DNA from 4 places in the Desulfitobacterium hafniense DCB-2 genome. Region 4 is predicted to be linked to each of the others. Evidence: riboswitches for the same ligand, from Rfam matches in the RefSeq annotation. Region 4 holds a riboswitch; each other region holds the start of a gene.
The links. A riboswitch is a leader RNA that binds a small molecule or an ion and turns the genes downstream of it on or off. The one in region 4 is predicted to bind cobalamin.

Region 1: it holds a riboswitch for cobalamin, as region 4 does, so the genes downstream of both, DHAF_RS19425 (AIR synthase related protein) here and DHAF_RS16225 (ABC transporter substrate-binding protein) in region 4, are expected to answer to the same signal.
Region 2: it holds a riboswitch for cobalamin, as region 4 does, so the genes downstream of both, DHAF_RS07665 (double-CXXCG motif protein) here and DHAF_RS16225 (ABC transporter substrate-binding protein) in region 4, are expected to answer to the same signal.
Region 3: it holds a riboswitch for cobalamin, as region 4 does, so the genes downstream of both, DHAF_RS00145 (ABC transporter substrate-binding protein) here and DHAF_RS16225 (ABC transporter substrate-binding protein) in region 4, are expected to answer to the same signal.

What each region holds. Positions count from the first base shown of each region.
Region 1 covers NC_011830.1:4,120,088-4,127,773, reverse strand. Annotated here, with positions in the region: gene coaBC (bifunctional phosphopantothenoylcysteine decarboxylase/phosphopantothenate--cysteine ligase CoaBC) at 1-995, shown strand, start outside; gene metK (methionine adenosyltransferase) at 1,001-2,191, shown strand; cobalamin riboswitch at 2,359-2,540, shown strand; gene DHAF_RS19425 (AIR synthase related protein) at 2,648-3,421, shown strand; gene DHAF_RS19420 (ECF transporter S component) at 3,508-4,020, shown strand; gene DHAF_RS19415 (ABC transporter ATP-binding protein) at 4,033-5,814, shown strand; gene DHAF_RS19410 (energy-coupling factor transporter transmembrane component T family protein) at 5,805-6,617, shown strand; gene DHAF_RS19405 (cobalamin B12-binding domain-containing protein) at 6,846-7,493, shown strand; gene DHAF_RS19400 (uroporphyrinogen decarboxylase family protein) at 7,486-7,686, shown strand, end outside.
Region 2 covers NC_011830.1:1,633,267-1,640,952, reverse strand. Annotated here, with positions in the region: gene DHAF_RS07670 (molybdopterin molybdotransferase MoeA) at 1-677, opposite strand, end outside; molybdenum cofactor riboswitch at 783-915, opposite strand; gene DHAF_RS07665 (double-CXXCG motif protein) at 1,070-1,726, opposite strand; cobalamin riboswitch at 1,880-2,058, opposite strand; gene DHAF_RS07660 (Rpn family recombination-promoting nuclease/putative transposase) at 2,435-2,815, opposite strand; gene DHAF_RS26755 (HNH endonuclease) at 2,902-3,225, opposite strand; gene DHAF_RS24725 (group II intron reverse transcriptase/maturase) at 3,284-3,787, opposite strand; gene DHAF_RS07650 (reverse transcriptase/maturase family protein) at 3,858-5,681, opposite strand; partial or broken gene DHAF_RS07645 (reverse transcriptase domain-containing protein) at 6,269-7,216, opposite strand; gene DHAF_RS26750 (Rpn family recombination-promoting nuclease/putative transposase) at 7,632-7,686, opposite strand, start outside.
Region 3 covers NC_011830.1:18,851-26,536, forward strand. Annotated here, with positions in the region: gene DHAF_RS00110 (Msr family ABC-F type ribosomal protection protein) at 1-2, opposite strand, end outside; gene DHAF_RS00115 (helix-turn-helix transcriptional regulator) at 458-664, shown strand; gene DHAF_RS00120 (hypothetical protein) at 661-1,125, shown strand; gene DHAF_RS00125 (B12-binding domain-containing radical SAM protein) at 1,165-2,502, shown strand; gene DHAF_RS00130 (hypothetical protein) at 2,685-2,999, shown strand; gene DHAF_RS00135 (MarR family winged helix-turn-helix transcriptional regulator) at 3,219-3,674, shown strand; gene tsaA (tRNA (N6-threonylcarbamoyladenosine(37)-N6)-methyltransferase TrmO) at 3,699-4,106, shown strand; cobalamin riboswitch at 4,156-4,336, shown strand; gene DHAF_RS00145 (ABC transporter substrate-binding protein) at 4,460-6,013, shown strand; gene DHAF_RS00150 (FecCD family ABC transporter permease) at 6,196-7,191, shown strand; gene DHAF_RS00155 (ABC transporter ATP-binding protein) at 7,191-7,686, shown strand, end outside.
Region 4 covers NC_011830.1:3,478,978-3,486,663, forward strand. Annotated here, with positions in the region: gene DHAF_RS16205 (GNAT family N-acetyltransferase) at 1-254, opposite strand, end outside; gene DHAF_RS16210 (GNAT family N-acetyltransferase) at 308-751, opposite strand; gene DHAF_RS16215 (ABC1 kinase family protein) at 856-2,532, opposite strand; gene DHAF_RS16220 (phasin family protein) at 2,525-2,821, opposite strand; cobalamin riboswitch at 2,961-3,103, shown strand; gene DHAF_RS16225 (ABC transporter substrate-binding protein) at 3,220-4,188, shown strand; gene DHAF_RS16230 (IS110-like element ISDha12 family transposase) at 4,400-5,647, opposite strand; gene DHAF_RS16235 (FecCD family ABC transporter permease) at 6,291-7,328, shown strand; gene DHAF_RS16240 (ABC transporter ATP-binding protein) at 7,330-7,686, shown strand, end outside.

The DNA of each region.
Region 1 (7,686 bases), 640 kb from region 4:
GGAATGTTGAGCATATCGCCCTGGCGGAAGCCGTCGATGCCGTATTGGTTGCCCCGGCTACGGCTAATCTATTGGCCAAAATGACCGTGGGCCTTGCCGACGATTTTCTCTCCACTGTCCTGCTGGCCACGCAGGCCCCTATCTTTGTGGCTCCGGCCATGAATCATCATATGTATCATCATCCAGCCACCCAGGAGAACCTGAAGCGGCTCCGGGAACGTTCCGTACGCATTCTGGGACCGGCTGCCGGCTTTCAGGCCTGCGGCACCGATGGCGACGGTCGTATGAGTGAGCCTCAGGAACTTGTGGAGGCTTTGCAGAGTTTTTTTGCCGCCTCAGGAGTGTTGGCGGGCAAGAAAGCCTTGGTCACTGCCGGGGGAACCCAGGAACCCCTTGACCCGGTCCGCTATCTCGGCAACCGTTCTTCAGGCAGGATGGGCTTTGCCGTGGCTGAAGCCTTAAGGGAGGCCGGTGCGGAAACAATCCTTGTCTCTGCGCCCAATGAACTGCCCACCCCGCCGGGAGTAAGGCGAATCAATATTATGACAGCTCAGGAAATGCATGCTGCGGTCATGGGCGAATTTGCCCGGATGGATATTGTGGTCAAAGCCGCAGCAGTTGCCGATTACCGGCCCGCGGTCAGTGCTGAGCAGAAAATCAAAAAAGCTGGGACAAATCTTGCTCTGGAACTTGTGCCCAATCCCGATATCCTGGCGGAATGCGGCAGGAAGAAAGAAAACCAGTTTCTGGTGGGGTTCGCCGCTGAGACGGAAAACCTTTATGAGCATGCTCAAGCCAAGATGCAGCGCAAAAATGTCGATATGCTGGTGGCCAATGACGTAACCCAGCCCGGAGCGGGATTTGGCAGCCCTACGAATATCGTGAGCCTGCTTTTCCCGGATGGGAAGAAAATCGATCTGCCCCAAATGAACAAATTAGACGTAGCTCGGCGGCTGGTTCAGGAGATTGCTGAGCGCCTTAGTGAAAAGGAGTGACTTCATTGGCAAAAAAACTGTTTACCTCCGAATCGGTCACAGAAGGACATCCCGATAAAATCTGCGACCAGATTTCCGATGCCATCTTAGATGCTATCTTCGCTAAAGATCCCAATGCCCGGGTCGCTTGTGAGACCTCGGTGACCACCGGCCTGGTGTTAGTCAGCGGTGAAATTACGACTAATTGTTATGTGGATATTCCCAGCACAGTAAGACAAACCATCCGTGAAATCGGCTATACCCGGGCCAAATATGGCTTTGATGCCGATACCTGTGCCGTGCTCACCTCCATCGGGGAGCAATCCGCCGACATTGCTTTGGGAGTGGATAGAGCTCTGGAAGCTAAAAACGGGGAGATGAGCGAGGAAGAAATCGAAGCCATTGGCGCCGGCGACCAAGGGATGATGTTCGGCTACGCCACCAACGAAACGGAAAGCTATATGCCCCTGGCCATTGATCTGGCCCACCGTCTGGCCCGCCGCCTCAGTGAAGTCCGCAAGTCGGATATCCTGGATTACCTCCGTCCCGACGGCAAGACTCAGGTGACGGTAGAGTATGAGGATAATCGCCCTGTCCGTATCGATACCATCGTGATCTCCACTCAGCATCATCCGGAAGCAACTCAGGAGCGGATTCGCCGGGATCTCCTGGAGCATGTGGTATTTCCCGTGGTCCCATCGGAATTGCTGGATGAGAGCACCCGTTATTTTATTAACCCCACAGGCCGTTTTGTCATCGGCGGTCCCCAAGGGGATGCCGGCTTAACCGGTCGCAAGATTATCGTCGATACTTATGGCGGGATGGCCCGCCATGGCGGAGGAGCCTTCTCCGGTAAGGACCCCACAAAGGTGGACCGTTCCGCCGCCTATGCCGCCCGTTATGTAGCTAAAAACGTGGTGGCTGCCGGTTTAGCTGAGCGCTGTGAAATCCAGCTGGCTTATGCCATCGGGGTAGCCCAGCCCGTATCCGTCCTGGTGGAAACCTTCGGAACCGCCAAAATTGACGAGGAAAAAATCGGCGAACTGGTCAAAAATAATTTTGACCTCCGTCCGGCAGGGATCATTAAGACTCTGAATCTGCGCCGTCCCATCTACCGCCAAACGGCTGCTTACGGACACTTTGGCCGCACTGATCTGGACCTGCCATGGGAAAAGACCGATAAAGCCGCTGCCCTGCGGGAGCAAGCAGGCCTATAAATTATAAATTTCAAAAGCAGATGGATCAGGCCGGAGGATTGTTTCAATAGGAACAATCCTCCGGCCTGATTGGTTTAGAAGATAGAACACCCCCTTACTTTGGCAATAGGACGAATTTTTGACTTGACATTATTCTGGTTTTGGCTAAACTGAATTTAGTAGGTCTTAACAATTTAAGGATTTCAGGTGCCCTTCGCCAAGAAGGGAGAATAGGGAACCGGGTGCAATTCCCGGACGGACCCGCCACTGTAAAGAGGAGTCTCAGCGCTGAATGCCACTGGGTAACTGGGAAGGCAGCAAGGAGACAATGACTCGAAGTCAGGAGACCTGCCTGGATCCGGGGACACATGAAGTTTGGTAAAGTTCATGGTCATTTTGCTTTGTCTGCAAGGAGAAGCGAGGTGGCTATGGACTTTTTATTTTTATAAAAATTATTGGAGAGGAGAGTTGAGGGCCTTGGGATATCAGGGAAGAGATGTTGAGGTGGTTGCCCTGAATGATGCTCAATATCTTGTCGCAGCCTGCGATTCATGCGGTGCTATTGGTGAGAAAGAGCTGGATGCAGTCAAAGTTCCCTGGAGGGTAACCGGCAGGATGACGGCCCGGGTCGCTTTGTTGGAAGTGCTGGCGGTGGGAGCGGTTCCCCAGATGCTCAGCATTGCCATTGCCAATGAGCCCCTGCCCGCAGGGGAAGAAATAATGAAGGGGGTGAGAGAAGAGCTGAAGGCTATGAACCTGCTCTCCCTGCCTGCGGCCGTCAGCACGGAAAAGAATATGCCCACAGAACAAACCGGCTTAGGCATCACGGTCATAGGGCTTTGCGATCAGGATAAACTTCGCATTGGCAGAGCCAGGCCGGGCAACAGCCTGTTTTGTCTGGGGCTCCCCAAAGTGGGAACTGAGGCGGCTGACCCGGAAGATCCGGATATTCTGCAGGGGATACATCTTATTCAATTGCTTAATATTCCTGGGGTGTATGACATTATTCCCGTAGGCTCCCAAGGGATACGGGGTGAAGCCGAAGCCCTTGCCCAAGCTGTCGGTGCCCGATTTGGAGAAGATTCCCAATGCAGACTTGATATCAATAAATCGGCAGGGCCTTCAACTTGTCTCATTTTTACGGCCGCTGAGGATATTGAATTAGGGGATTTCGGCAAGCTACCCATCCATAAAATCGGCAGGCTGGAGGAGGATGGAGGTGGAGGTCTCCTAACAGAAAATGAAGATTAGAATCCAAGAGAAAGGTTAGCGGAAAGATTCAGGTTATCAAGTTAAATGAAAAGAAAAAATGAAATGAAATGAAGGAGAGAATAACAATGATTGAACCTGCAAAGAAAACAACGATTCCCAAATCAGCTCAGAATATCCGACGGATTGCCATCATGGCAGTCTTTCTTGCCTTGAGTGCGGTAGGTGCCTTGATTAAAATTCCCAGCCCGCTGGGGACAGTGGCCCTGGATTCTGCTCCGGGTTTTTTCAGCGCTTTGGCTTTTGGCAGCATAGAAGGCTGTATTGTTATTGCCATAGGTCATCTGCTCACCTCGGCGGTGGTCGGTTTTCCCCTGGGAATTCCTATGCATTTGGTGATCGCCATAGAAATGGCTGTCTTTGCCTTGATTTATCGCCTGGTCAATAAGAAAATCGGTTTGATTCCTGCCGTGATTATTACCTCCCTCCTCAATGGTGTGGTGGCGGCCTTTTCCGTATTCCCCATCGGTGGTATGGGTGCAGTCTTAGGGTTAATGCCCTTTCTGTTATTAGGGTCGGTCTTAAATGTTGCCGTATCGGCCTTAGCCTATAAAGCGCTTAAAGGAAGCCGGTTGATCTAGAGGAGTGCTGGGGTGGAGACAGTGATTGAATTAAGAGATGTTTCTTATCGTTATCCAAGAGCTGAAGAGGAGAGTTTAAAACAAGTCAGCCTGGCAGTGGCCAAAGGAAAATTCATCGCTTTGATGGGTCCCACGGGAGCAGGTAAAACAACCTTAAGCTTGTGTCTGAATGGTTTGATTCCCCAGTTTCTGCAAGGAGAGCTGCAGGGAGAGGTCAGGATTGGGGGGGAAGAGACACGTGAGGTCCGGGTGCAGGACCTGGCTAAGCAAGTAGGGCTTGTACTTCAGGATGCAGAAAGTCAGATCGTCGGGCGAACAGTGGGGGAGGATGTGGCTTTTGGCCCTCGTAATTTCGGTGTACCCCTGCAGGAAATTCACCGAAGGGTTGCCCAGGCCTTGGCCAAAGTCCGGCTGAATGGCTATGATCAGCGCTCTACAGCGGAGCTGTCCGGCGGGGAAAAACAACGGCTGGTGATCGCCGGAGTGCTGGCCCTGGAACCGGAACTATTGGTCATGGATGAACCGGCTTCTGAACTGGATCCGGAAGGACGGTTCCAGGTCTATCGCACCTTGGATGATCTCTGTCGTGAAAAAGAGCGGACGATTCTTGTCGTCGAGCACTCCAGTGAAGAAATTCTGCATAGAGCCCACGAAGTTATCGTACTTAAGCACGGGAAAGTTGCCTGGCAAGGGATACCGGAACAGCTTTTCCGCAATATCCCTCTTTTGCAGGAATTCGGGATCAAGCCCTTGCCAGTCAGCTTATTAGGCTGGAGTTTTTGGCAAAGAGGATGGATTGAAGGCCAGGACATTCCTTTGGATGTTGCCGAGGCGGAATCCCTGATCCGCAATTTAATAGGGCGGCCCAGCCTACAAAACAGAGTGGTCCCGCCGAGTGAGCCGCCGGCAAGAGGCAAAGTCCATCAAGAAAAGGAAGCAGAGAAGAGCTCACTGAATTCAGCCTTGATTCAAATTACGCAGCTTGTGCACCGATTTGAATCGGGACAAATAGGCGTACAGGGGATTGATCTGACCATTGAAAAGGGAGAATTTGTGGCTTTGGCAGGCTCCAATGGAGCCGGAAAAACCACTTTAGCCAAACACATCAATGGCTTGCTTAAGCCCACCGAGGGGGAAGTTATCGTCAAGGGCCTGAATACTAAAGATGTTGACACGGCCCAGTTAGCCAAAACTGTCGGCTATGTGTTCCAGAACCCTGATCACCAGATCTTTTCCGTCTCGGTAGAGAAGGAGCTGGAGTTTGGCCTGAAGAACGCCGGCTTTACCAGGACGGAGATTGCAGAGAGGATCACCCAGGCCTTGGCCTTAACCGGGCTGGAAAACTATCGTCAGGTTCATCCCTACACTCTAAGTAAAGGGGAAAGGCAGTTCATCGCCGTGGCTTCCGTTTTAGCCCTTACCCCGGAAATTCTCGTCATTGATGAACCGACGACAGGTCTCGATTGGGTGGGGGTGGAGAAAATTATGAAGCTGCTTCAGCAGCTCCATAGAAAGGGGACCACCATTCTGATGATCAGCCATGATATGGACAGTGTTGCCGACTATGCCGAACGGGTGATCATTTTGCGGGAGGGTCAGGTGATGATCGATGCCCCTCCCTGGGAGGCTTTTGCTGATGAATCCATGCTCCGGCAGGCGGCAGTCCTTCCTCCCCAATTATGCGTCTTAAATCAAAGACTGCAGGATTTGGGCTATTCTGCCCAATCGGCTGAGGAATTCAGGCAGGCATTGTTCCAGCTCATTGAGGAGGGGGAAAGGAAACCTTGTTTATAGACTACTTGCCAGGGGACTCTCTGCTGCACCGTCTCCATATCCGTACCAAAATATGTGGTTTTCTAGTGGCTGTTATCTGGGGTTTTTTGTTTCAAAATCCTCTCTACAATTTAAGTTGTTTACTCGGCATCCTAATATTAGCACTGCAAAGCAAAATCCCTGTGCAGAAAGTCTGGCAGATGATCCGGCCTTTAATGCCCATCTGTCTCTTTCTGCTTCTTTTTACCGGCATAACTTACCCTCAGGAAAGATTTCAGAGCGAAATAAGTCAGGTTATTCTTTTCTCCGCAGCCAATGAGGGGCGGCTTGCCTTGTCCGTGGGAGGCTTTTTAACGGGGATTAATTACATCTGCCGCCTGCTTATTATGGTATTGGGGTCCTCTCTGCTAACCTTAACGACCCCCCTGGATGAGTTCATGGAGTTTTTGAATCGGCTTAGGGTGCCGGCGGAAATAACCTTTATGATCACGACAGCCTTGCGCTTTATCCCCACACTGGATAAAAAAAGATTGCTTATTATCGAAGCGCAAAGGGCCCGGGGTGTCAGGATCAATGATCAAAGCAGTATAGGGCGGCTCAAAACCTATCTTGCGATTATGGTCCCTTTATTTGTAAATGCTATTTTGATTGCCGAGGACTTAGCAAAAGGTATGCTGAACCGCGGTTACGGATATAGCTCCTCGATAACCCCAAGCCATGAACACCCTTCGACGGCAATGGATTACTGGATTCTAGGGGCTCTTTTGCTATGCTTAGGCGGCGGGCTGTATTTGCGGGTCGGGTTAAACTTAGGGGTGTTATGAATCCTCATGAGTATAAACAGCTTGCTAAGGATAGTGAGTGCCAGGGTAAGCGCCAGCCCTAAGTAAAAATAAGCGCAAAAATAGTAGAAATTGATTGAATATTTGATATTGACAAATAGTTCTGGCGTGTTAATATAAAAACATAGAACATCTTTTATTTTGCCCCAAGCTGTATATACAGGTATATGTAACTTTCCGGTTATTAAAAACATTAAGGGAGTGAAAAGGATGCTGGATTTAAATGCATTGACACAGGCCATTGGGGATCTGGACGAAGGACAAGTAGTAAGCTTACTGGAGGAATTTGTTGCCTCCAAGCCCAGTATGGCGGAGGCCAACCAAGTGGTTGCAGCTTGTCAAAAAGGGATGAGCATCGTCGGAGACTTTTATGAAAAAAAGGAGTACTATGTTGGTGACCTTATTTTCGCCGGTGAACTTTTAAGCGAGGCATTTGATCTTTTGAAACCTGTGATTGGCGGAGACAGCAACAGCAAGGTGGGCAGCATCGTTGTCGGCACGGTCCAGGGGGATATGCACCATACTGGCAAAAACATCTTTGCCAGTATGGTGGAGGCGGCAGGTTTTGTCGTCCATGATCTGGGCATCGATGTGGAGCCTGGGGTTTTTGTGGACAAGGTAAAAGAGGTGAAAGCAGAAATACTGGGGATGAGCGGAGTTCTTACCCTGGCCATTGATTCCATGAAAGCAACCGTTGACGCTTTGGCAGCGGCGGGCCTGCGGGATCAGGTGAAGGTCATCATCGGCGGCAACCCTGTCACCGAGGAGGCCTGCAAACAGATCGGAGCCGATATGTTTACAACCAATGCCGCCGAGGGCGTAAAAATTTGTCAGAGGTGGGTGGAACAACATGTCTGATAAGATGGCTGAAAGAACACAGTTATTCACGGATCTGATTGACGGGAAAATCCCCAAGCGGGTGCCCATTATGTCAATGTTTACCCATGAATTTGCTATTCAATATGCCGGCATGGATTTAAAAAAGGTCCAATGGGATACGACGGATTTAGAGGCCTGCTTCGAGAAAGTGTGCGAGGATTTTTATTCCGAC
Region 2 (7,686 bases), 1.8 Mb from region 4:
AGGATCCCTGCCAAGAGAATGCTATCCGACTCCACTACCTGTCCGGGGCCGGGCCGGCGGCCGGGTGCCACCAGGTCGTCCCCCACCGGAATGATGGCAGCTTTGGGCTTTTTCCATACGGTTATCGTTTCCACTCCGGCAAAACGCAGGATCGAGAGATGAGCCGGGTTTAGTCGGTAATTGGCCGGAACAAGCCGCTCACCCCCCCTGATGCTGCTGCCTGCCCCCTTGATTCCCTGCCCCGGTGCGGGCAGGGCCTTGATTTCCACTCTTCCATCTGTCCAATGCTTTACCTGTTCCAACGGAATCACTGTATCAAAAGGCGGTTCAATCACCGCGCCCATGGCCCGGAGACAAAATTCATGTTCAGCCAGCACCCGGCTGCCGCTCTCAAGCAGCTTTTTAGCCTGTTCCCAGTTCACCATAATTCCGTCATGCTGGGCGGTATCTGCCGAAGGCACCGAGAAGGCCGCATAGGTCGGTTCCGAAGTCACCCGGCCCAAAGCTTCATTCAGTGGTACGAATTCCTTGGCCAGTTCAAATTTGGCCTGGTCGAAAAGGATCGCCAAAGCCTCATCCCGGGAGAACGGATCATTCTGCTGCCGATGACAGCGTGTGGCACAACCGATGCAGGATGAGGAGGGGCAGCTGATGTGATCATGCTGATTATTTGCCATGGTGTTTCTCCTTATAAAAACAATACCAACAGAAAAAGCGGCCTGCCTTTCTAAAGCAAAACCGCCTGATGACGAAAACAGCAAAAGCCAGCATCCGATCTGTCAATCCTGTATTTTCTGCTTCCTTTTCATCAGTGAAGGCCAGCTGGTTTCCTGACTGACCCCGTGAGCGGTTTGCTCAGGCTCCTCCGTCATGAGATAGTCTTTTAGACAAAGGAGCTCGGAAAACTATTCAATTTCGTTGTTTATCCATAAACATAACATAACATAAATAAACATAAAAATAAATATCCTGATTTTATTTTACACTAAATTAGGTTATATAGGTTTATATAGTTATAAAATTGGGGTATACAAAGCTATGTTTATGCTCAAAAAAGAAGTGCCTGATATCAAAGCACTTCAATCTCGGTAAATGTCAGCCCTGTGAGCTCGTGTCTTTTATAGACTTCCACAAATCGCTCGGAGCAATAAACGGTAACACCGTAGCCCTTGGCTCTGAACAGATCCGCTCCTTTGAGGGATTCTTCTCTTAAATAAAGGTAATCCCGCGCTTCAACCCGCTCCTTGTTCTCGGCACTATAGGTTTCGTAGCCGCATTCCGGACAACGATCGAGCAGAATAACATTTGATTTTTTATAAAATTCGGCACTCACAGCGACATGAAGCTTGTGATAGACCGGCGGTTCCGTGGGTATCTTATGGATTCTGATCCCCTGGCGCCGGAGCTCCTTTAGTTGCAGATCCGATAGATCACGGACGGATAGTACATGAGCTTTCTCTAAGCTGTAACCCGTAATCTTTTCTCTTTCCAGAACGTCTTTGGCCTTCCCTGAGATATGGTTGATATAAAACCAGAGAAAATCAGGATAATTATCATTAGACAAAACAATAGGGTTATCGGTTCCCCAGTCATACATTGTGCTTTTTTTCCATTCTCTTTGGCATAGGGGACAATGGATCTCTTTTCTTGGCCATTCGCCTACACTTGCTCCATAGGCGTAGGGCTCTTTTTCTCCTTCATCAATTTCCAAACAATAATAACGCATCTCATCACCTTCCAATATATACTCTACCTTCCAGCATATACTCCGATAATAAAAAAGAGCCGGTGTATTCGGCTCTGGCAGACGTCATGTAATAAGTAAAGATGAGCGATCATCCTACCCATAAATTTGCTACACTTATTCTCCCCCGAAAACTTGTGTTTCCGGAATGGGGCAGGTATCCTGACTTGAACTCATCCTCATCCCTTACCTTCCCGGTTTTCACCAGTGGATCCTCTAAGGGACTCGTCCTTCTTACAGTAGCGGGGCTGTCCCGGCTTCACACCGGAGTTCCCTATTAATGCATTTAAGCAACCCTATTCCGCCTGATATTCAGTTTTTTCCTAAACTTTTCCTTATAACCAACATTATATCAAGTATCACTGTAAGTCAACAGAATATTTTGCCTACAGCAAAGAGCAGCATATATTATTGGTAAGAAAGGATGAACTTCGGGAAGAAATCAATGATACGAAAGCGAAAATTGCCTCCGGCGAACAGTCCTTTTTGATAATGTAGACACCCTGTTTGCAAAGGTGGCCCTTGGTGATTTATATGCAGATTTAGAGAATGTTTCTGGACTATTGCATTGATAATTAGCATAAATCCTTTTCAACTCCAGGTCCTGCCGGGTACTTAAGATGTATATGATCAAGGTTTCAAAGAATCGCTTCGCCTTTTCCTTGTCTTCCACCTTCTCCAAATTGAAAACTAATTCATGCAGGATGGTATAGAAATTTTTTCATCTTTGATAAAGATTGCCCGCATCGCCCTCAATACAATCAGGAGCAACATATTGCCGACCAGTTCTTGATCAGTGTATGTGGAGAGGTTGTAGAGGATGTATCTGTACTCCGGGATATATTGGGTTACCGTATCAGGCAGCTGTTCATAATGGTCGATCATCCCAGATAGTTTCAGCGGACCGTCCCATTGCTCCTGACCGTGATAGATTACCAGCGGAATGATGACCGGTAGTCTATCTGTCGGAGATTCCTTTAGCTTACTTTCCCATATCCTGACCATATATTTCAGCAGCTGCAGGGCTATGCTTTGGGATGGGTAGCTATGAGGTAAGGTTGGCGATAGCATAAGCTACCGCCGCGCTCCCTCCAGAACCGGACGGACATCTCTCGATGTATCCGGCTCGCCATTTACCTTCGATTGCCGAACTAATCTCAGGTATGAATTTGTTGATAGCAATCAGGACATACGACTAGCGTCTTGCGCCTGCGTTCAATCATTACGCGTTCCCATGCACGCTCGCCTTTCAGTTCCTTCAGTTTCTTGACTTGGTGGAAAGTTAATTGCCCACTCGTTTTTTCGCAGAGTTCACACTTATGCAGACGTATACGATTGGTGAAACTGTTCCTTTTCTCATATCTTGTGTATTGTGGGAGGAGTGACACCCGTGCATCATTTATTGCCAGTCTCTCTCGATGAAAGCCGCCGTTATAAAACGTTGCCACTCTTTTGCCACTTTTTATTGTGTACTCCACCATAAACGTCTTTTTCATCACGTAACGGGCTTTTATTCTTGAAACTGATGTCCTGTATTTTCTAGCGAACGTTTTCAGCATACTGTAATCGGCCTATTTTGATGGAGTTGTTCGCAACCCTATAGTAATTGCGAATCCCTCTTATCTCTTGGTTGTATGCTGTTAAAATGTCGATGTCAGACCGGTTAACAAGCTTGCCCCGGTGCAATGCCTTGTAGGACTCCTTGCCATCTGAAGTCAGAACTGTCTTGAACGCCTTGTACTCGCGGAGTTTGCCCACCCATTTTTCGTGCGGGACCAGCAGTTTGATGGAACCTGTTTGCGAACGCATAATGGCTCCATCTTTTCGTCTCTTTGCGCACTGCTCCCGTGAGACGTAAATATCATATCCGAGAAAGCGGGCTTTATCCCCTGAATGTGTAATCTTTGTCTTGGCGTCCGACATTTTGAGTTTAAGCTCTCCTGCTAAGAACTGTTTGATGTCTGTTTTGACGCGTTCGGCGTCGGTTTTGCTGCCGATAACTCCGACGATGAAGTAGGCTAAGCACCCAGCGCCTTGCCGCATTGCTGCGGCAGGTTTCCGGATGCTCGCCCCCGAACCGTACTTACCCCTCTCGGGGTATACGGCTCTCCATTTACTCAGAATCTACAGAGTGTATTGCCCTGTGGCACTCGTTGCACACAATTAGCGTCTTTCGGCGCATTTTCAGCATGACCCGTTCCCATGGGTGGCTGCCGGTCAGGTCTTTCAGGCGCTTCACCTGATGGGAGCTGACCAGAACATGTTCCTTGCCGCACAACTCACACCTGGCGGCCTTCATGCGGTAGAACAGTTCCTTGGGTTCGTAGTTGACCACGTATTCCGGTTGGTAGTCCACATTTGCTGGCAGGGGGGCAACTATGCGAGGGAATCCATCTTGATAAAACGTGACCCTCCGGATTCCTGACTTAGTCATGTACTCCACGATAAATGCGCCATCACGGCTATATTTGGCATTAATCTTTGAAACCGTGGTTCTGAACTTACCCGCCAGAGTCTTGTACAAGCTGTACTTCATGACGTAATGAAACTTGTTTAGTACCGAGGCGTTGTTGGCCATCCGAAAATAGTTGTAGATACCCCGAAGCTGGGCATTATACATGTTGACGATTTCGCGCGGCTCCAGTCCCATGAAGTCGGTTCTTGGCTGCGGTGTCCATTTTTCCTTGCCGTTACCGTCCGAGGCTACTTTGAGCACACCGTATTCCCGCAACTTACCAACCCATTTGTCTTTCGGGACATACAGCTTGACCTTTCCGGAGTGCACCCGGCTCTGACCTCTGGATGTCCTTCTGGTGGTGTTGTCCTGGCATACCGCGATATCGTATCCCAGGAAGCGCGCCTTATCCTGTCCGTGCGTAATCAGAGTCTTTTCCGGGGAGAGGGTCAACTTCAGCTTGTCCGAGAGAAACCGACAAATGTCAGCTTTGACTTTCTCTGCATCCGTCTTGCTGCCGATGATTCCCACGAGAAAGTCGTCACAATAGCGCACGTATTGGATTCTGCGGTAGGTGCCATCCATCGGGTCATTGGCGGGGCATTCTAGCATCCGCTTGCGCAGGGCTCTGATTTCTCTTTGCGCCGCTTTCTTTTCCTCATCCGTCAGGGTTAACCACAGGCGGTCGTACTTTACTTTCCGATACTGGTGGGTTCGCTGGGCGCGTCCGTAGTCCTTGCCTGCCTGGCGGCGATTGCCTTTGTCGAACCGCTGTTTATACTCTTCCATATACAAATCCAGCTCATGGAGGTACAGATTGGCAAGAAGGGGACTGGCACCTGACCCCTGCGGAGACCCGCTGTAGGTGGCATTGTACTGCCAGTCTTCCAGGTATCCAGCCCTGAGGAACTTCCAGATCAGAGAGATAAAGTTCTCGTCCTGGATGCGCCTGCGCAGGATGTTCACCAGCATGTGGTGGTCGATAGTATCGAAATAGGCTTTGATGTCACCCTCGACAAACCACTTGACCCCATTGAAGCTGCGCTGCATCCGGGCGAGCGCCGTATGGCAGCTTCTGTTCGGTCGAAACCCGTGGGAAGAGTCCAGAAAAGTTGGCTCGTAGATACTCTCAAGCAGCATGCGCACGACTTCTTGCACCAGCTTGTCATTTGCCGCCTGAATCCCCAGTGGCCGTTGTCCTTTCCCACTTTTCTTGGGGATGTAGCGCCGGCGCGCTGGTTGTGGCTGGTAGCTGCGGTTCTTAAGCGATTGAATCAGGGATTCAATGCGCTCCATACCGGTACCGTCCAGCGTTGTTCTATCCACTCCCGGGGTCATGGCTCCATTGTTGGCGTACAGCTTCTGATACGCTAACAGGTAGAAGTCTGGGTTGTAGAGATTCCGATACAAACGCTCAAACCGGTAGTCTTGCTTTTGGGATTGCCTCTGTAGATTTTCCAATACAATTTGGGGACTTCTCATAATGCCTCACGCATCCTTCCTTTGTTGTACTGGAGAATAAACTGCCCTCCTTTGCCATGTGACGGGCTTTCCCCGTCTCGGACTACTACGAGGGCTCCGTAGCCGTGCCGGATTTTCAGGACAGTACTCCATAGCTGATTGTTACAGCACTCCGGCTTAGGCTATCCCCATTTAGGCCAGTCTGAACAGGCATGTCCTGCTGTCGGATACGATTTTCGCCATTTTCCGCTGATTGCGGCTGGAAGGCAGGGGATATGGCGGCATGCACATGACGACTTTATGCGCACCCCCGCTGCCACACGGCGTTTGTAACCATCTTCCGCCGTGGTCTACGCTAGCACTCCTCTGGCTGTCGTTCAGGTAATCCAACTTTTATCCTCATGCAGGACTTTTCATCTCGACGCTCAGTCGCAGCCTGATGGTTGGCTGACTTGCGCCTTTCCCGGCATGCTATGCTCCCCGTCTGGTTTCCCTTCAGGGTGAGCCGGGTGATGATAGGCGATTCCATATCTAGCCCACCGCCTTGCCGGGGCGGATTTCAGACTGACCCGCGCCATGCTTTTCAGCATGTCTTACGGGCGCACGCCGTCAGCATAACGTGCGTATTGAATAATTTTGAATGTATCATCGAATACATCGTGTGCTGGCGTTTCACGTTGTTTCACTGACAGCGCCCTTTGTTCTTTCATGCGGCTCTTTTTCTCGCTGGGGGTCAGGTTGCCCCAGATTGCCCGTGATTCTTTACGGTATTTGCTGGCCATGTACCGGGCGTGGCAGTAATTGCTACTTGGTTTTCGTCCGTGCGTTTTTCGGATGTCAAAGGCGGCTTTGTACTCACTCATAAACGTATCCAGTTCGCTGAGATATATGTTTGACAAGATGGGGCTGATGCCCGACCCTTGGGGGACACCGTCGTAAGTCATGTTGTATTCCCATTGTTCCATGTACCCTGCTTTGAGGAACTTCCACATTAGCGATATGAATGATGCATCGTCAATACGCCGTTGGAGAAGCTCAATTAATACGTGGTGGTCAAAGCTGTCGAAGCAGGCTTCGATGTCGCCCTCAACGAACCAGTTTACACCCGTGAAGTTCCCTTGTATCTGCAGCAGCGCCGTTTGGCAGCTCCGTACCGGTCGGAATCCGTGCGATTTATCCGAGAACGTTGGCTCAAAAATGCTCTCAAGAATCATTCGGACAACTTCTTGCACAAGTTTGTCATTGGCGGTGGATATGCCGAGGGGCCTTTTCTTTTGGCTGTTCTTTTTCTCGATGTACACTCTTCGCGCTGGGTGCGGTTGATAGCTTTGGTCTTTTAGGGATGCGATGATTTGCCTGATGCGTTCTTCGTTAATTCCACTTATGGTTGTACCGTCCATCCCCGGCGTCATACTGCCTTTATTAGCATAGATGTTCTGGTAGGCCAGCCAGTAAAATTCGGGGTTGTACAAGTTCCGGTATAGCCGCTGGAATTTGTACGATTCATCCTTGGATTTTTCAGTCAAACTTTTTAATACTGTGATTGGACTTCGCATAGCGCCTCACGCGCCATCCTCTCCTGAAGTATTATTGTGGTAAACTGCTCCCCTTCGCCGCACGCTATTTGGCGTGCTGTGACGTCGGTCTGTTGTGCAGACTCTGCCACATGTGAGCGGCTTTCCCGCTTCCTTTTTACGGCTATCCCTGTTGGTTCAGGGTTCTCAGACTACTACGGGAGCTGTGTTGCCTTGCCCACGTTTATGGGTTTAGGCAATCCCCATTTAGCTAGACGCGATGAGCTTTCCGTGTTGTCGGTTATGACGTTCGCCATTTGCCGCTGTCTTGCGGTCGCTTGCCATTGAGTATCCGTGTTTGCGCCACAAAAGACCGCATTCACCTATGGCATCGCACGTATCATCTCTTTTCGTGCGTGGGCTCGATTAACCCAGCTCTGACTATCATTTAGGCAGTTTAGCTTTTAACCTCATACACGAATTTACATTCCTGAGCATCGTGCCCTTTAAGA
Region 3 (7,686 bases), 1.8 Mb from region 4:
ATAGTTGGCTCCTCCCGTTTTTTATTGCATAGTTCATAGTTTGATATGGCAATAAAAAATGCAGATCGCCAGCCTCTAGATGGGCTTTCGATCTGCATATCAACGAAAAAAGACAAACAACAACAAGGATAGCCTGAAATGGCTATACCCCGCCTGTTTTCCATGTCCTTGCCCGCAAAGATAAACACAACAAAAAAGCCCACAATGTGGAAGGATTTACTGCTTTTTTATTGCCTGTTTACCTTAAACGGACGGAATACATAGATTATTATGTCCCCTTTATTCTCTAAATTTGCAGGTTATTATAGCACTTCAAGAATATGATTGTCAAATTGCTAAGATTTTGAAGGCAATAAAGTTCGTAAAAAAGGGAAATGTCAGGTACACTTGACATCCCGGGAAGACTCTGTTATGTTTTGTATAAGGTGTACCTTACATCATAGGGGGAGACAATGCCATGCACAATAAAGTAAGGATATTGCGCGAGGAATGGGGACTTACCCAAAAAGAGCTGGGAGAAAAAGTGGGAGTTTCACGTCAGGCCATCAATGCCATAGAGACAGGTAAATTTAATCCTTCCCTATGGCTTGCTTATGATCTGGCCAAACTTTTTAAGGTGTCCATTGAGGAGCTCTTTCTTTTCATTGAGGAGGATAGAAAATGAAGCAACTGCTTAAGAATCCGGCCACCAATGCTATCGGTCTAAGCCTCTTTACAGCCTTTTACAGTCTAATCTTTATCGTAACTGCCGGTCATGTTGAGTTTGTTAATCTTTTGTACTACAGCCGGTCGGACGGCAAAAGTTCCTTTTGGACCGGTTGGAGCTATTTTCTGGCTTCCGGATATCATGCTTACATCGCCTACGTCTTGATAGCCCTATCCATTTTGGTTGTGTTGATGCTTTTGACGCGCAGGCATCCTTATGATGAGTATCACACAGACGTCCTGATCAAGTGCTTGGCGGTAGCGACGATTCTTACCCTTGCTGCTATTGCCATATTCTATTTGCTGGTTTTAAGTGAACCTAACGGTATTGTAGAAAAGTTTACGCTGTTCATCGTTATACACTGGGTGACGGTAGTACTGGCGGATTTGGTTTATGTGCTGATATGCAGATGGAGATAGAAATTAGAAGCTAGAAGCTAGCAGTGGAGATAAGAGATTATGAAAATTGCACTGATCCAGCCTAAAATGAATAAAAGGCCTATGGATACGGATCTGAAGACCCGTATGTCTCCTCCCTTGTCACTGCTTACTTTGATGGGTCTCACACCTGAGGGTCACGAGGTGATCATGGTGAATGAGAATGTGGAGAAAATAGATTATGCTTGCGGCGCAGAGCTGGTTGGTATCACCATTACCTTGGATGTCATGCCCAGAGCCGTAGAGATTGCCGAAGAATTCCACCGTTTGGGGATACCCGTTGTAGCCGGGGGAATTCATGTTACCAGCAGTCCGGATGAATGCCGGGGATATTTCGACGCCATTTGTATCGGCGCTGCCGAGCGGGTATGGGAACGGATGATCGAAGATGCGGAAGAAAGCCGATTACAGCAGGTCTATCATGATATGACGGATTTCCGGGGGGAGGAGATTGCTTCTCCGGCTTATCACCGAATCGATAAAAACCGCTACCTCTATACCAATATCATGACCACAAGCCGCGGCTGCCCCAACCGCTGTGGCTTCTGCTACAACAGCTGCCGGAACAGGATGTATATCCGCCGCCCCGTTACGGATGTGCTCAGAGATATCGAAGGCCTGGGAACCCGGCATATCCTGTTTATTGACGATAATTTCATCGGTGTGCCTGCCTACACTCGTGAATTGCTTAATCATCTGCGGGGCAGGGAGTTAAAATGGAGCGCCGCTGTCACCACGAAAATCGCCGACTATCCCGATGTCCTGGATTTGATGGCAGAAACGGGCTGCCAAAGCCTTTTTATCGGTTTTGAATCGATCAATAATTCCTCATTGCATGGCGTAAATAAGGATAATCAGTTTGAGAAGTATGAAAGGATTGTCACAGCAATACACAGCCGGGGCATTATGATCAATGCCAGCATGGTATTCGGTCTGGATGGGGATGAACCGGATGTTTTTCAGAGAACACTGGACTGGCTGGTCAAGAACAAAATTGAAACCCTGACCTCCCATATTCTCACTCCCTATCCCGGCACAGAATTGCATGGCCGGATGAAAGAGGAAGGCCGCATCCTCGATCATGAACTGTCCAGGTACAATACAGCTCATGTGGTCTTTCAGCCCAAGGGAATGACGGCAGAGGAATTATATAAGGGCTATCTATGGATCTACCGGGAGTTTTATTCCTTTCCCAATATATGGCGCCGCAGGCCGGAACATAAGGCCCAGCGCAAATCCTTTTTTTTATTTAACATTTTATACCGTAAATTCGGTGGGCTTACATCGGTGCTGGCGCGAATTATTCCCATGAGAACGGTAGGGCGGCTGGCGGCAAGGATCTCCTATAGGGTAAAATAGGGTTCAATGACATATATGGTTAAGTAGTAGCATGATATTGATGATATGTATTGTGAGTTATCAAATAACTAAAGTAGTTAGGGCAGCTCTATATGGGCCAATATGATGGGAATAGGCCTGCGGTCTATCGGCGGCGGAGCCGATGTTTTCTAAAGTCACCCAAGAGAGGAGGGGGACTAAAAGTGAAAAGATTAGTGTTAAGTGTCCTGCTTTTAATAATAAGCTTTTTTCTCAGCATTATAGCACTTAAGTTTGAAATGAAAATAATGGGTCCTGAAGAGGGTTATAATGTGCCTTTTCCAGCTTATCTGATGGCGTGCCTTCTGTATCTTTTAGTATTTTGCGGCATTTATAGTGCCCTAAATCCTCTATTCCAAAATTATAGAGACAATGAAAAATATGTGCTGACAGGTGTTTTCTCTGTGTTGCTATTTGTTGTGTTCAGATTTCCTCTGTCCTATCTTGGACTTATCTGGTTAAATCCTATCTTGTATTAATGCTTAGCGTTAAGAAATTAGGCATCATACAGGATTGTTAAACCTTGTCGCCATAAGAGAAAGTTATCAATAGAGTAGTTGACAGATTTTATTGAATAGTATAGCATATTAATAACTTGTGTTGAAAAACAACAAAATAATAGGGGTTTTTAGGATTAATTGGTTGCGATAGCAACGAATTAATCCTGAACGCTGCCGACATAACTAAAAGGAAAGAGCATGAACGAACGTATAGACAAAAGAAAATCACTGATCAAAGCGATTTCAGCCATCGATCGTTATAGCCAGACCTATATCGGCAGAAATGTCAAAGACTATAACATCGGACAGGGACAATGGGCATTTTTGACCCAATTGCTGTTTAATTACGATGGTATAACTCAGGAAGAGTTAAGCGAACTACTCAATATCGATAAGGCCAACACAGCGAGAGCCTTGAAAAAGCTTGAAGAAGAGGGTTATGTATACAGAGAAGAAGACCCTAAAGACGGGCGTAAGAAAATTGTTTATGTCACAGCCAAAGCAAGGGACTTTGAACAAGAATTTCATGAAGTGTTTAAAGGATTAAACCGGATTCTGGCCAAAGATTTTACGGAGGATGAGCGGGAAACCGCCAGGCGGATTTTGTATAAAATGCTGGATAATATCGCCGATTATGAACGCAGGCATAGATAAAAGTGGCCTAAGGAGGAGAAGTCAGTGGAGATCTTAATGAAACCGATCGGCTATATCAAGTCTCCTTATAAGGAAAAAGGCGAAGCCCCCAGGCAAAGCACTCTTTCGGGAGAAACGACGGCTGTTATTGAAATTCTCGAAGAATACCAGGAAGGTATTGCCGATATCCAAGAAGGAGAGTATGGGGTCATTTTGTTTTACTTTCATAAATCCGAGGGATATAAGCTGATGACCCTTTCCCGCAGAAACAATCAGGTTATGGGTGTGTTTTCCACACGATCCCCCAACCGGCCCAACGGCATCGGTCTGTCCACAGTCCGGTTTGTGAAAAGAGAGGGCAACCGTCTGTTTTTTGAGGGAGTGGATATGCTGGATAATACCCCCGTACTCGATATTAAGCCTTATATTGACCCGGCCGCTGTGGCCGATTGAACGAAACTTGTTTTAATGACATAGGGATAGAGCTTGTTGTTTAAAGCTGAATAAGAAACTATTGACAGGTTTACGCAAGTAATGAAAAGGGAATCAGGTGCAAATCCTGAGCAACCCCCGTTACTGTAAGCGCCGTTAAAGATTTATTTATCTTCATGCCACTGGCGAAGACTGGGAAGGCGATAAATAAAGGCGCGAGCCAGGAGACCTGCCTGTTAATAAAACTACAATTCATTTTCCGGAGGGGAGGGTGATTTATTTTCTTTGCCCAAAATTAAAGAGAAGACATAAAAAAACCAGGACAGATGCTCAGACTCCGGTCAGGAAAAAGTCAGGAAGAAAGGTGAAGAACAATGGAGAAACGCTATAGCCAAAGAATAGTTGCCTTATTGGTCATGGTCATGATCATACTCTTGGGGGGCTGCAATTCATCAGCCGCCAACCAACCGGCGGAAAACCCACCGGCTGAAAAAGCAGTTGCAGCCGGGACTTACACGGCAAAAGCAGCCGGTTATCACGGAGATCTTGAAGTGACCACGGAAGTGGATCAGGAAGGAAAAATCACAAAGATTACCATAGGCGAAAATACGGAAACCGAGGATGTTGGCGGCATCGCCATGGAGAAAATACCCCAGCGTATTATAGAAGCTCAATCCCTGGATGTGGACGTGATTGCCGGTGCGACACTGACCAGTAAGGGGATCATCAATGGGGTGGCCGCGGCCTTAAAGGAGGCCGGTGCAGATCCTGTTCACTACGGTTATGTTGCCCCTGAAGAAGAGAGCGGGGCGATCATGTCCCCTCTGAATAAGAGTGCCCTACCCGTAAAGAAAGAAACCACCGGTTCCATAACCATTAAGGATGTCAAAGGCCGGGAGGTAACCCTTGACCTGCCTATTTCCTCCTATGCTATCAGCACCATGGATGTCATCGACTATATTATACCGCTGAAAGGTGAAGAGGCTTTTGCTATGCTGGTTGCTTCCGGACAGGACGGCGGTGGCGGTATCCAAAAATATGCTCAGCTGTATAAGCCCATTGTCGGGGACTATACCCAACATTTAGGCCAGATTTCCGATCATAACGCGCCTTTTGACCTGGAAATGGTTTTGTCCATGAATCCCGATGTCCTCATCGTCAATTCAGCTATGGCCGCTCATAAATATGCCTTGGAAATAGAGGAACAGCTTACGGCGGCCGGAATCAGCATTGTTCTCATCGATGTTCCCGGCAAGACATTGGATAAGTCGGTTCAGGAGACCATGAAGCTCCTGGGCAAGATTTTCCAGGAGGGGGAAAAAGCCGCTGAAGTAGCAGCGTTCATAGATAAGCAGTATGAACTCCTTGCAGCCAAAAATCTTGCTCAGCGTCAGAATAAACCCAAGGTCTATTATGAAAAGTCAGGATATTCCGAGGTCTACGGGAGCACGGGAACCAGCGTTTCCGGATGGGGTCTGCCGATTGCTATTGCCGGCGGCGACAATATTGCCGATGCCGTTCTTTTAGATAAAGCATCAGCCGGAGGAAGCAGCAATACCCTTGATCCTGAGTATGTCATTAAAGCCGATCCTGATTACATCATTCTCAGCGGAGTCAATGACGGCTGGCTGGACAGTCTTAAGCAAAAGAAAGAACCTCCTCAGTATGATATTATCAACAGAACCGGCTGGAGCAATTTGCAGGCGGTTAAAAACAACAATGTCTATGAATTTGCCCACTCAACCAGCCGCTCCATTTATGCTTTTTACCCTTGTCTGAAAATGGCCAAGCTCTTCTACCCTGAAGAATTTAAGGATCTGAATCCGGAAGCGGTCCTTGATGAGTTTTTCGATCAATTTATGCTGGTGGGCAGCGATATCAGCACCTGGTTTACGGGCCTTGAAGACCGTATTTCCCTAAAGAAATAAAAACGGCAAGGGCTTCGGAACGCTGGAGGCACAAGGGGGTTTAAGACCGGCCTTTGCTCCGGCTCTCCGCGGCCCTTTTGGATGCCGGTTATGCAAGAAAGACTAAGGGGTGAATCAAGATTAAGCATGAGGAAAATGCCAACCGAAAATTATATAATATGCTGATCAGGAGAAGGATCTTTTTGATTATCGGTCTATCCGTAAGCATGGCAGCCCTGGTGATCCTAAATATTTCCATCGGTTCCTCTTCCATAGCGATTCACGATATCTTAAGAGTGCTGTTCACGGGGGAAGGGGATGGGCATAACTCCATGATCATCAAGGATATCCGTCTGCCTATGGCTCTTATGGCTGTAGTGGTGGGGGCGTCCCTGGGCATCAGCGGCTGTGAATTGCAGACCATCCTCCGCAATCCCATTGCCAGCCCCTATACCCTGGGAATTTCCGCCGCCGCCTCCTTCGGAGCAGCCATGGGATTGATTTTAAACGCCAATGTTCTGAAATCCTTAAAGGTCCCGGAAACCCTGGCTGTAACGGTTAACGCTTTCATCTTTGCCCTTATGGTGGCTGTGGCCATTTATATCTTTTCCCGTCAGCGGCAAATCAATAAAACGGCCATTATCCTCTTCGGTGTGGCGCTGAATTTTCTTTTTAACTCCCTGACCATGGTTCTGCAGTATATTGCCGATGAAAATCAGCTGCAAAGCCTGATCTTCTGGAATTTCGGCAGTTTGTTGAAAACCACCTGGAGCAAGTTTTTCATTGTTGCCCTGGTGCTGGTCATCTGCTTCTTGGTTTTGTTCAAAAATGCCTGGAAGCTGACCGCTATGACTTTGGATGATACCAAAGCCAGGAGTATCGGGGTGGATACGGCCAAGGTGCGGCGAATGGTTATATTTGTGAGTTCCCTATTGGCCGCCGTATCCGTCTGTTTTGTAGGAACCATAGGTTTCGTCGGTCTGATCGCTCCTCATATTGCCCGCCAGCTGGTGGGTGAAGATCAACGCTTTTTTATGCCTTTATCGGGACTGCTGGGGGCTTTTGTCATGTGTCTGGCTTTCGTCATCAGCAAGCTGATTATCAGAGGGGTCATCCTGCCCATCGGCCTGGTCACCTCAATCATTGGCATCCCTTTCTTTATTGCCATTATCTTCAGTAAAAAAATGAGGAGTATGTGATGTTAAAGGTAAGTAATTTAAACTTTTCCTATAAAGGTTATAAGAAAAGCAAAGGCTCCCATAAGGTATTTAGCGGATTTAGTCTCGAATTTGCCAAAGGCTTTAATGTTATCCTTGGTCCCAACGGAGCGGGAAAATCCACCTTGATTAAAGCTATTTTCGGGCTGCTGGATTATGAGGGAGAGATTTTTTACGGTCAGGAAAGCCTTACCGCTATGTGTACAGAAGATAAAATCAAGCTTATGTCCTATTTACCCCAAATGGACGTCGATCTATCGACCCTGACGGTTTTGGAAATGGTCATCCTGGGAAGATTGCCGGAACTGAGCCATAAGGTGTCGGATGAAGATTTGGATATTGTCATGGATACCCTTCGGTCCCTTAATATAGAACACCTGGCCCCCCGCAATTTTTCGGAATTAAGCGGCGGACAGAAAAAGTTGGTCTTTATTGCCCAGACCTTGGTCAGAAACCCTAAAGTCCTGTTGCTGGATG
Region 4 (7,686 bases):
CCTAAGCCGAATTTTCGCAGGTTGGCACGGACACAGATCCGCTCCAATTTAGCCGTATCCCCCAGCCAGCGCAGCCTGCCCGCAGCTGCCGGCTGGCCTTCATAGTATACCAGAATATGACGGGCGGCTGCGCCCGGCTCGTCATAACCATCAAATTCATCCTGCAGCGGAACCCCCTGCTCTTCCACAAAAACTTCCCTGCGAATTTGAAAAGCCTCCTCTAATTCCGCCCCTTTTGCTTCAACAACTTTCATGCACTATTCCATCCTCTTGCTTCTTTTTATTGTTTCTCATGAGTTCCTATCCATCAGTCAAAATCCTTGATCATCTGAATATATTCAAGGTCATTAAATCCCAATCGTTTATACAGGGATATGGCCTGAACATTCTCTTCCTCCACCTCCAGCCGGATCCGCTTAATCCCTGGGTGCCGGTGACTTTCCAAGTATTGAAAAAATTCCCGGGCCAGTCCCTTTGAGCGGTAAGGGGGCAGGATATAAATCTCATCTATCCAAACGACGATTCCTCCTGCTTCCTGAGAAAAAGTCTTGGCCGTAATCGCGTATCCGGCAGCCTGGTTTTCCTGTTCCAGAATATATCCGTTCAGATAACGATCCGAGCTCATCATCTCCGCAAAGGTTCTGCTGTGAAATTCCTCAGGTACAGGGTGGAGAACAGCGTCCGAATGGTAGAATTCAGCCGCCAGTTCCAGAAACAGTTCCCGATCCCCTTCTTGCATTGCTCTAATCATAACATGTCAATCTCCTATGCGCTTTACTTATGCTAATGATTATAGCAAAAAAGACCAAACTTGGCATGCCTGCCAGTGCTCTGTAACACTTAAAACTTGCCGTACTAAAACCTTCCTGAACGCAAAATGGATACCAGCAGCAGAATGAACATCATGGCCGCTACTGTAAAACCAGCCTCAATAGCCGGTATCCGCCAGAAGACCAGGGGTTCCTTGCCTAAGGCGGAGGCAATAACCAAACCGCACATAATAATGCTGAAGGACAGCAATAAGATACTGAAAGAGAGCTGATTGCTGATCCGGTCCAGCTTCCGTATAAAGGCGGCCAGTTCGGGTAGATAAATCTCCACCCGTATCTTTCCCCGCTGAATGCTGCTGAAAATCTCCTTAGCTTGTTTAGGGAGGTTTAATAAAAGATCGAAGTATTCCCGGAAATGCTTCCAGGTCTTTTCAGCGAGAAAAGCGGGATGAAGCCGTTCCTTAAGGAGCTGCTCACCGAAAGGTTCGGCAATATCGATGATGCTGATCTCGGGATCCAACTGCTCCACGATTCCTTCCAAACTCAGAAGGGATTTACCCAACAGGACAAGATCGGCAGGAATAATAATCCGGTGTTTGTAGGCCACCTTAAACAGGTCATTAACAGCACTCCCCAGATCGACTTCACTCATGGGCACATCCAGATACTTCTCTCTTAACCCATCCACATCCCGATACAATACTTTGGGATCCAGATCCTCAGGCACGATCCCCATGGCAAACACAGCCTCCACCATGTCCTCCGTCTTCCGCCGCATCATCCCGATGACCAGTGAAGCAAAATGATCCTTCATATCAGAAGAAAGCCTGCCGATCATGCCGAAATCGATTAAGGAAATCACCTGTTTGGGCAAAACAAAGATATTGCCCGGATGAGGATCCCCATGAAAAAACCCCTCGATTAAGATTTGCTTGAACATCGCTTTAATCAGATTCTCTGCCAGTTCCTTCCGATTATAGCCCAAGGCTTCAAGGGTCTGGAATTGGCTGAGCTTGACTCCCTGAATGTATTCCAAAGTCAAAACTTTTTTGGTGGAGTATTCTTTATAGACCTTGGGAATGTGAATGGAGGAATCCCCTTGAAATTGCTTTCTGATTCGTTGGGCATTATTGCCTTCAATTTCATAGTTTAACTCATTGCGCAAGGAATTGGCGAATTCCTCCACCATATCCCGCACATGATAAAGGGCGGCCCAATCCATACGCTTTTCCGCCAAAGCAGCCAAATCCAAAAGTATCTCCAGATCCGTCTCGATCTTCTGGGCAATATGGGGGCGCTGGATTTTTACCGCAACACTTTCCCCTGATTGGAGAACGGCACGGTGAACCTGGCCAATCGAGGCTGCGGCCAGTGGCTCTTCCTCAAAATGCCGGAAAATATCCTGAGGCAGGGCCCCCAACTCGGCTTCAATAATTTGACTGACCTCGGCAAAAGAAAAGGGCGGAACTTGATCCTGCAATTTTTCCAGTTCTGTAATGAGGTAATCGGGAATAATATCCGGCCGGGTGCTGGCTATTTGTCCAATCTTGACATAAGTAGGCCCCAACTCCTCTAAGGCGTTACGCAGGCGCTGACCGAGAGTTATGGGATCCACCTCTTCCTCCCGCCTCCGGATCCGTCTGGAAAAAGAGATAAAATTAATAAGCCCCATCTCTTCCAGGATGAGGCTGAATCCATTACGGGCCAATACCGTGGCTACTTCTTGATAGCGATGAACATGACGAATTTTTCTGCTAATCATGGGTCCGGCTTTCCAATTGAGCGATGCGGTTTTCCAGTCTCTCGATGTCTGCTTTGGTAGGAAGGTTAAGCTCCGTCAGGATTTTTTGTACTTGCTCCTTAAGCCTGACCTGAATCTCATTCTGCTGATCCTCTCCCTTTTGGACCAGCTCATTCATTAATTCCTTGGACTCATTGGCGGACAGCTCTCCTTTCTTTACCAACTCATCCACGACCTTCTCAATTTGCTCTTTGCTCACCACAGCGAAACCTAACCCCAAGGCTAAACCTTTCTTGAGCATATCTTTCATGCTTACATCCCCCTGCCGTGAATTCAAATCTTCATCCTTAGTATTTACGCGGTTGCTGAAAACCATTCTTTAATCACCAGGAAAGCACGCACTAAACAAACCTTGGCATTACCGGACGAATGCCTTATAATTGTCTTAATTCAATACACTAGGATTAGGTACTCAATCCTTACGGGAGAGAGTTAAAAGGGAAGCCGGTTCAATTCCGGCACGGTCCCGCCACTGTGAATTGAGTGAGTAATCACTCTTAAGTCAGGAACCTGCCTAATCATCAGCGACCCTCCTCGAGGACAGGATACGGCGCTGCAAGAGTTTACTAATGCAGCAAAAACCTTTTATCCTGGCGATAAAAGGTTTTTCTTGATCTTTCCACTTCAACTTGAAAGGAGTACAAAAAAATGAATAGAAAAAAACAGGCATTCACCCTGCTGATAACCCTATGGGTGACCTTAGTTTTGCTCAGCGGCTGCAATTCACCCTCACAGCAAGGTGCCGCTCCTCCCGAAGCGCCCTCCGGGCAAGATACCATCCAGACTACAAGTTACCCTTTAACCTACACAGATGATACAGGTGTGGCCACCACTCTGGAAAAGGAACCTCAACGCATTATCTGTCTGGCTCCGCCTTCCACGGAGATCTTAAGCGCTCTGGGCCTGGATCGCAAGCTGATCGGCTTAACTGTGTACGATAATTACCCGGTGGGTATTCAGGAGAACGCAGAATATATTTTTGAAGACAGTTTAAACCCCAATCTGGAGCAGCTCATTCAGCTCAAACCGGATTTGGTCGTGACCGGAATGCATAAGGACAGCTTTATTAACTCCCTGCGCAGTTTGGGGATACCTGTCGCTCATTTAAACCCCCAAAGTCTGGAAAGCACCTATCAAACCATTGAGAAACTAGGATACATTACCAATACTCAGGAACAGGCCCAGGCTGTGCTCCAGGGAATGAAAGCAAAGGAACAAGCCATTGCCGATAAAGTAGAGGCCATCAAGGAAGCTGAGCGGGTCAGGGTATGGATTGAAGTGGATCCAGGTCTTTTTACCGCCGGTGCAGGAACCTTTCTTAACGAACTCATCACCAAAGCAGGTGGCATCAATATCGCCAGTGATGTCCAGGATTGGGCGCAATACAGCGAGGAGCAGGTGATTGAGAAGAACCCTCAGGTTATCCTGAGCACCTACTCCTACTACATGGATAATGTGAAGGCCACCATCGTCGCCCGCCCGGCTTGGCAAGCCATCGATGCTGTCAGCAATGACCGGATTTACGATCTGGACAGCGATATGGTGACCCGCTCCGGTCCCCGGATCGTCGACGGCTTGGAAACCATCGCTAAAGCCCTTTACCCGGAGCGTTTCTGACTCTTTAGCCCTTGGCAAGGGTGGTCTTATCATCCGTATGGGGAGAGAGCTATTGACCTAAGTTAAGTCCTTCGGTAATATGTCAAGACTCTAAGCGAGTCAAATTTTCAGTTAGCTAATAATCAGTGGGCAAAAAAGGCAACAAGAAACCATCTCATTCCCAAACTATCGTGGGAAAAAGTTACAAAAATGGAGTATCGGTTAGCGCAATTCATGCTTGGTTTGCATTCCCCCTATTGCCATGTGGCCTATAGATTTGGTTGCTGCGTAGCAGAGCATCAACCATACGGACGAGTTTGCGTGCAGTAAGCACGAGAGCACGGCGATGATGATGAGTCTTACTTTCCGAAAATTTACGTTGGTAGAAGACCTTGTACTCTGGTTCCTTTTGGCGTACTAAGTTAGCAGCCTGGATGATATAACTGCGCAAGTAGGTGTTGCCAGTTCGGGTTAAGGGTGTGTCATCGGCTGTAAAATCACCTGACTGGTGGGTACGCCAGGTTAACCCAATAAACTTTGCTAAGGCTCCTTCATTCGGAAAACGACGGATGTCTCCGATCTCAGCAATAATACCAGCTGAAAGCACAGGGCCAATACCGGGAATGGTAATGAGCGTATTCGGGAAATGCCTGATTTCTGCTTCGATTGCCTTATCGATTTTCTTTACCTGCTTCTCCAAGGTGTGGATGGTTTCAATGCTCGTGGCCAGGATAAGGTTAATGGGTTGCAATAGGCTTCCACGCAGTCGATGGGCCTTGCGGGCAGCTTCCTTCAACTCTCTGGCTTTGGTTTCCGGATCCTCGAAATGACGTTTTCCTTTCTCCATGAGGAAATCAATCAGTTCATCAAGCGGTCGAGCCGCAACCTCTTCTGGAGAAAAAAACTCAAGTGTCAAGGATTCAGAAGTAGCGCCGAAAGTGTTACTAAAAACCGCACCTTGGGCAAGCGTGCTAAACTTCAAGAACAAGTTCGTGAGAAAATAATTCTTCTCTCTGGAAATCATCTCAATCAAATGACACCGAAAGCGAGTGAGGCGCTGTAAGGGTAAGTAGCGGAAATCGACCTGAGAGCCCTCTGGGAGCCGACCGAAGCGTAGACGTTCGGCAATGACCCAGGCATCAATCCAATCGTTTTTCGGAAGGTCCACATAAGCCTTCTTGAAATTAGCAACGACCTTGGGGTTAAAGGAATAAATTTGGGGCTGCAAAGGGGCTAAAGAATGGTCTTCCGCTAAGAACATTTGTAACGGCCAACTGTATACGGAAGTGGCCTCTAAACCAATAACCAGCCGGTCCACATTCACTTGAGCACAGGCGTCAAAGAGATATCGGGCAACTTGCTCACAACCAGGCTGATCATTCAAAGCCCGTAGCCTTTTAACCGGTTCATTACCACGCTCATCTAAGATTCGCACTTTAAAATCACTGGAACTCACATCAATACCGACAAATAAACTCAATTAAAATCACCTCACTTTCTGAGCCAAACAATTTGTAAGATTAACGTTGGGACCAGGCACCACAACAGGTCAACAACCTCGCCGAATCAGCACTTGTCCTAAAAAGACCTTGGATCCAACCGATCTGCTACTATCGGAGGAGTTCCCTTTAAGCTGTGCAACCTTCGAGTTAAAAGTTCAAATTGTGGGCTGGCAGTCAGACTTAAAAAGAGGTCAGAGCCTCAAGGAGGAAAAGGCTTTGCCAGAACGAACCTCACGGTACCATTTTGCTTGAAATCCCAACAAACTTAAATACTTTTTTGTTGTCAAAGAACGATCTGAGGAATCTCAGGTATTCCTCATCCTGAGCCTGTGGACAGTGCCAGCCTGTGGAAAAGCCCTTTGGGGTCTGTCCTAAAAGAGCTTTCCCAACAGGCTTTGGACAAGTCGAATTTGAAGTATGCCTTGGGGTTGACTTGTCCACACTGCCCACAGGCACGACGGCTGCATGGGGTATGCGTTATCCTGTGTGCATCTTGTTGCGGTTGACCATATCTACTGAATTTCCAGTTTTCTATGGTCATTTAAATACCCCACGTTCCATTAGTTTTTGGGACTCGTGGGGCAGGAACTAAATCAATTATACGAGGAGGATAACATAAAGATGAATTCCCGAACTTTCCCCAAAAGCATACCCTGGATTTTGGGCTTATCCTTGCTCCTGCTTCTTTCCGTTGTCATCTGTGTGATGACCGGCTCCGTCTCCCTGCCTTTTCATCTGACCTGGAAGATCATTTTAAACCATCTGCCTTTTTTGAGCTTTGACCCCAGCTGGTCCTCAGCCCAGGAATCCATCGTTTGGAATCTGCGCCTGCCCCGGGTCTTTTTAGCCCTCATCGTTGGGGCCATGCTGGCAACCTCGGGAGTGGCTTTTCAAGGAATTCTGCGCAATCCTCTGGCTGATCCCTATATCCTGGGGGTCTCCTCCGGAGCCGCCATTGGCGCCGCCTCCGCTATCCTTTTTTTTCGCAGCTTTTCTTTCTTCGGTCAATCGGCCCTGCCCCTCTTCGCCTTTGCCGGAGGGCTTATTTCTCTGGCCTTTGTCTTCTCTCTATCCAGACAGCATGGTCAGTTTGAACGGGAAACCTTAATCCTGGCCGGTGTGGTAGTGCAGGCTTTGCTAAGTGCCTTTCTCTCTCTTCTGATTGCCGTTTCCGGCGAGCAGATGCAGCAGATTATCTTCTGGATGATGGGCAGTCTCGCCAACAGCAGCTGGCAGAATGTCCTGATCCTTCTCCCTTATTTTCTGCTCGGCTTGGCCTATCTTCTCTTGCAAAGCCGGGAGCTGAATGTCATCGCTTTAGGGGAAAGAGCGGCCACTCACCTGGGAATCAATGTGGAGCGCAAGAAAATTGCCATTCTCATGGTCGGTTCCTTATTGGCCACAGCCGCAGTCTCCATGGTGGGGATTATCGCCTTTGTCGGTTTGATCATTCCCCATCTCATGCGCCTCCTCGTAGGACCTGACCACCGGATTCTCTTGCCGGTGTCTACTTTAGCGGGAGCAATCTTCCTTTTGTGGTCGGATACCATGGCCAGAACCCTGCTCCAATCCCAGGAGATTCCCATCGGAGCGATTACAGCCTTTGTCGGCGCACCCTTTTTCGCCTATCTTTTAAAAAGTGGTTTAAGGAGGGGTTAGGATGAACCTGTTCGAGATTCAGAACCTTAATCAACATTATGGCTCCTTTGCTGTGTTGCGGAACCTCTCCTTTGCCATCAGCCAGGGAGATATGTTTGGCATTATCGGCCCCAATGGCAGCGGCAAATCGACTCTTATCCGTACCATCAGCGGCCTTCAGCCTCCTACTTCCGGCAAGGTCCTGTTGATGGACAGACCCCTTTCCTCCCATACCTCAAAAGAGCTGGCCCGCCAGATTGCCGTTCTGGAGCAGGAGGGTACCCCTGCCCTGCCCTTTACCATAGAGCAGATCGTATCCATGGGACGCTATCCCTGGTTAAAACCTTTTGCCGACCTGGGCTCCCATGATAAGGCTGTG